2 regions of the Neglectibacter sp. CSJ-5 genome follow, and region 2 is predicted to be linked to the other one. Evidence: predicted binding sites of a transcription regulator. Region 2 holds the regulator's gene; the other holds the start of a gene.
The links. The regulator HrcA, encoded in region 2, represses chaperone genes, less so after heat shock. The targets are predictions, from matches to a motif close to TGTTAGCACTCNNNNNNNNNGAGTGCTAACA.

Region 1: groES (co-chaperone GroES) is a predicted target of HrcA. The motif match lies at 1,176-1,206, and genes of this name have one in related genera.

What each region holds. Positions count from the first base shown of each region.
Region 1 covers NZ_JAVYJC010000003.1:223,343-225,746, reverse strand. Annotated here, with positions in the region: gene hydF ([FeFe] hydrogenase H-cluster maturation GTPase HydF) at 1-984, shown strand, start outside; gene groES (co-chaperone GroES) at 1,364-1,648, shown strand; gene groL (chaperonin GroEL) at 1,700-2,404, shown strand, end outside.
Region 2 covers NZ_JAVYJC010000010.1:30,898-33,301, reverse strand. Annotated here, with positions in the region: gene grpE (nucleotide exchange factor GrpE) at 58-621, opposite strand; gene hrcA (heat-inducible transcriptional repressor HrcA) at 640-1,665, opposite strand; gene R2K26_RS14395 (ATP-binding cassette domain-containing protein) at 2,043-2,404, shown strand, end outside.

The DNA of each region.
Region 1 (2,404 bases), on a different contig from region 2:
GACGAGGGCACCGTGGGCGAGCTGCGTGTGCAGCGCGCCCGGCAGGTACTCAATAAAGCTGATATTGCGGTGCTCGTCATCGACGGCACGGTCGGCAAAAGTGCGGAAGACCTCGCACTGCAAAAGCTCATCGAGAAAAAAGGCGTGCCGTATATCATCGTATTGAATAAAGCCGACCTCGGCGGGTTCAAGGCCGAAAACGACAACGAAATCGCGGTCAGCGCGAAGACGGGCGAGCATATTTTTGAGCTCAAGGAAAAGCTTGCCGCCATCGCTGCAAAGGGGCAGAACACCAAAGTTATTTTGGGTGACTTACTTGAGCGCGGCGACCACGTGGTGCTCGTCACGCCCATCGATTCCTCCGCGCCGAAAGGCCGCATGATTTTGCCGCAGGTGCAGGCCATCCGCGATATTCTGGACGCAGGTGCAACATGCTCTGTCACGCAGGTGGAAGAGCTTGCGGGCGTGCTAAACGGCCTCAAAACGCCGCCGAAGCTCGTTGTTACGGACAGCCAGGCATTCGGCAAAGTAAAGCAGATCGTGCCCGAGGGCATTAAGCTCACGTCATTCTCCATCTTATTTGCGCGCTACAAGGGCGTTTTAGAGACGGCCGTGCGCGGCGCTGCGGCTATTGAGAATCTGAAAGCGGGCGACCGCATTTTGATCTCCGAAGGCTGCACGCATCACCGCCAGTGCGGCGATATCGGCACCGTGAAGCTGCCCGCGTGGATCCGCAAACACACCGGCAAGGACTTTGAATTCGAGTTTACTTCCGGCGGCGGATTTCCCGAAGATCTTTCGCTGTATGCCCTTATTGTGCACTGCGGCGGCTGTATGCTGAATGAACGCGAAATGCAGTTCAGACAGTCTTCCGCCGAAGAAAAAGGTGTGCCGTACACGAACTACGGCATTCTCATTGCATATATCAATGGCATTTTAAAGCGGAGCTTAGCCCCGTTTGACGAATATGCCTCCATGATTTAAGCTGTCATTTGCAAAAGACAGTCCCGGCTTTCAAACGAGCGCGGGGCTGTTTTTTTGTCGTTTTGTGGGTGGTTTTGTATGAAAAAAGCGGACATCAGAGGACATCGGAGGACAAAATTATTACGGAACTGTTAAAAGTCAAAAAAAACGCGTTTTCCTATTGACTTTTCTTGACCAAGTGATTAGAATAAGTTTAGCACTCGGGGATAAGGAGTGCTAAAGTGTAAGCGGCACAGCTCCCCGAGACCTAAACTTGTATTTCTTTACCGACCGGGCCGCACCCCGGCGGGTTTCGCGGCGCACCCCGCTGTACGCGAAAAACTTATTTATGAACTGCGGGGAGAAAGGATACGGCGCATTAGGCGCCGAGGTGGAAGTTATGACCATTAAGCCTTTGACAGACAGAGTACTCATTCAGGCCGAAAAAGCGGAGGAGACCACAAAGAGCGGCATCGTGCTGACAAGCGCGGCACAGGAGAAGCCGCAAATCTCCCGTGTTATCGCAGTAGGCCCCGGCGGCATGGTAGACGGCAAGGAAGTCGTTATGCAGCTTAAGGCCGGCGACCGCGTCATCACCGGCAAGTACACCGGCACGGAAGTGAAGATCGACGGCGAGGAATATACCATCGTTCGTCAGTCCGACGTTCTGGCAGTCGTTGAGTAATTTGAGTTTCAGTCTTTATTTTTGATATTTGGAATTGTGAGGTAATTTATTATGGCAAAGCAGATCATTTACGGCGAAGAAGCCAGAAAAGCATTGCTCGGCGGTATCAACAAGCTTGCAGATACCGTTAAGATCACCCTTGGCCCGAAGGGCAGAAACGTTGTGCTCGATAAGAAGTTCGGCGCACCGCTCATCACGAACGACGGCGTGACAATCGCTAAGGAAGTTGAGCTTGAAGATCCGTTTGAGAACATGGGCGCACAGCTCGTGAAGGAAGTTGCAACCAAGACGAACGACGTTGCAGGCGACGGCACCACGACCGCAACGCTGCTTGCACAGGCACTTATCCGTGAGGGCATGAAGAACGTTACCGCAGGCGCAAACCCGATGGTCCTGAGAAAGGGCATTCAGAAGGCGACCGAGACCGCTGTTGAGGCGATTGAGAAGAACTCCAAGAAGGTCTCCGGCACGAAGGACATTGCACGTGTTGCGGCTGTTTCCTCCGCAAGTGAGCAGATCGGCAACCTCATCGCCGACGCGATGGAAAAGGTCACGTCCGACGGCGTTATCACCGTTGAAGAATCCAAGACGGCCGAGACGTACAGCGAGGTCGTAGAAGGCATGATGTTCGACCGCGGCTACATTACGCCGTACATGGTCACCGATACCGACAAGATGGTTGCTGTCATCGACGATGCGTACATCCTCATCACCGATAAGAAGATCTCCAACATTCAGGAGATTCTGCCGTTGCTC
Region 2 (2,404 bases):
TTTAACTCAAATAAGTGTGTGAATTCTGAATTACTATATAAATGGATATTTGCTGATTTAGTTTGCTACCTGTACCATGGCGTGTCTTACGACTTTATCGCCCAGCATGTAGCCCTTCTGGAACACCGCCGAAATGACGTTTTCGCCAAGCTCGTCGCTTTCAATGTGCGCCACCGCATTGTGCAGCGCCGGGTCAAACGGCTCGCCGACCTGACCGACTTCGCGGATGCCAAGCTTTTCAAAGCTCGCTTTGAACTGGTTTGCGATCATCTCAACGCCTTTTTTCATATCCTCTGCGGAGACATTTTCCTGTGCCAGTGCACGGTCGATATTATCGGCCACCGGCAAAATCGCGTTGATTGTATCGGAAACGGCGTTATTGTAAACGGCGTTCTTTTCGTTTGCGGAACGCTTGCGGAAGTTATCGTACTCGGCAAGCACGCGCAGGTGCTGCTGCTTGTGGCTGTCGAACTCCGCCTGCAAGCGGTCGTAATCCTCTTTCGGAATCTTCTCGCTCTTCTTTTTCTTTTTCTCCTTTTCCGCAGCCTTTGCAGATTCCTCTGCCGGCTCGGTATTCGCTTCCTGCTCGGGTTCCTGAACAGGCTTCTTTTCCTCTGCCATCTGGCAACGCTCCTTTCTCTATTCTTCCCGCATGATGCGCGTAAGCATTTCGCCTACACGATCTGCGACGTATGCTGTTTGTGCCGCGACGTGTGCGTACTGCATCCGCATCGGGCCGATCACGGCGACCGCGCCGGCATCTCTGCCGTTCACGCTGTACCGTGAGCAAATGACCGACGATTCCGCCAAGGCGTTCTGCCCGGTCTCTGTGCCGATCTTGATCTGCGTGCGATTCTGCTTGCCTGCGAGAAGCTCTGTCAAAAGCTCCCGTCTTTCCAGAATATCCATCACCCGGCGTGCACCGCCAAGCTTGTATTCCGGGTAGAACAGCAGGTTCATCTGACCGCTTACGGAAATTTCCGTCTGCATCGTTTCAAGCGCCACTTCCAAAAGTGCCGCCAGCGCCGGCGACATCAAAATTGCCATATCACCCAGCGAGATCGCAAGGTTTTGCACAAATGCCCGGTTGATCTCCGCCACATCGCGCCCTGTCACGCGCTCGTTGAGCACGCGGAAGAAAATGCGCATAATCTCGTTTGAAAGATCAAAGTCGCAGTGAAACACCTTGTTTTTCATGGTACCCGCGCTGCTCATCATAATAAGCATTGCGGTGCGGCGGCTCGTCTGCACGAACTGCACCGCCTTGATCTTTGCATCCGCGCCGCTCGGCGTGGTGCTCAATGCAAGGTACCGTGTAGAGACCGCCAGCGTTTTCGCCGCGCCACGTAATAATCGTTCCGGGTCGAACGCGCTCTTTGCAAGCATCGCGTCTATCGTAAGCTTTTCGGCTTCCGTTAACGTTTTCGGCTGCATCAGCGCATCTACGAACTCGCGGTAGCCCTCCTGAGAAGGCACACGCCCCGCGGAGGTGTGCGGCTGTTCCAAAAGCCCCAGCTCCGTAAGCTCTGCCATCTCGTTGCGCACCGTTGCGGAAGAAACACCTGCTTTTTCCGCAATGGACTTGGAGCCCACCGGCTCGCCCGTGCGAATGTATCCGTCTACGATCGAGGCAAGTATATTTTGTTTGCGTTTTGTCAGTTCCATACTTGCACCTCTCAGGTTTTAGCACTCTATGTTCCCGAGTGCTAACCCTTGTCTATACTATACTGCAAAGGTCAGGAAATGTCAACACCAAAATTTGTAAATACTTTGTGAATGTGCGAATTTTTCCCGGCCGGCATCCGTTTTAAAGCTGCTTTTAGCATTTCCGGCTCCACACTGCCAAATTCCTGTTTATATGTAAAGATACCGAAAAAAAGCGTCTTCGCCATAACTTCACTTTTTGTAATAGAATTTCAGGATTTTTTGTGCAAATTATTGACATTTTATAAAAATTGTATTAAACTGATAGCCCGTGTTTCAGTTTCTGTGTTCGCTTTAGCCCGAAAGTCCGTACCGTTAACGGAAAAGAGGAGTAAACTATGATTCAGGCAGAACATTTACAAAAGACCTTCCGCGTGCGAAAACGAAACGCAGGCTTTAAAAACGCCGCAAAAGCATTTTTCAGCCGCGAGTACGAAGAAATCCACGCCCTAAACGATGTTTCGTTCCGCATTGAAGACGGCGAGGCCGTGGGCTATATTGGCCCGAACGGTGCCGGAAAAAGCAGCACCATCAAAATTCTCTCCGGCATTTTAACGCCGGACAGCGGCACCTGCGTCATCGACGGGCGCGTGCCGTGGAAAGACCGCCGCGCGCATGTTTCGCAGATCGGCGTTGTGTTCGGGCAGCGCAGTCAATTATGGTGGGACGTGCCCGTCATTGATTCATTCGAGCTTATCCG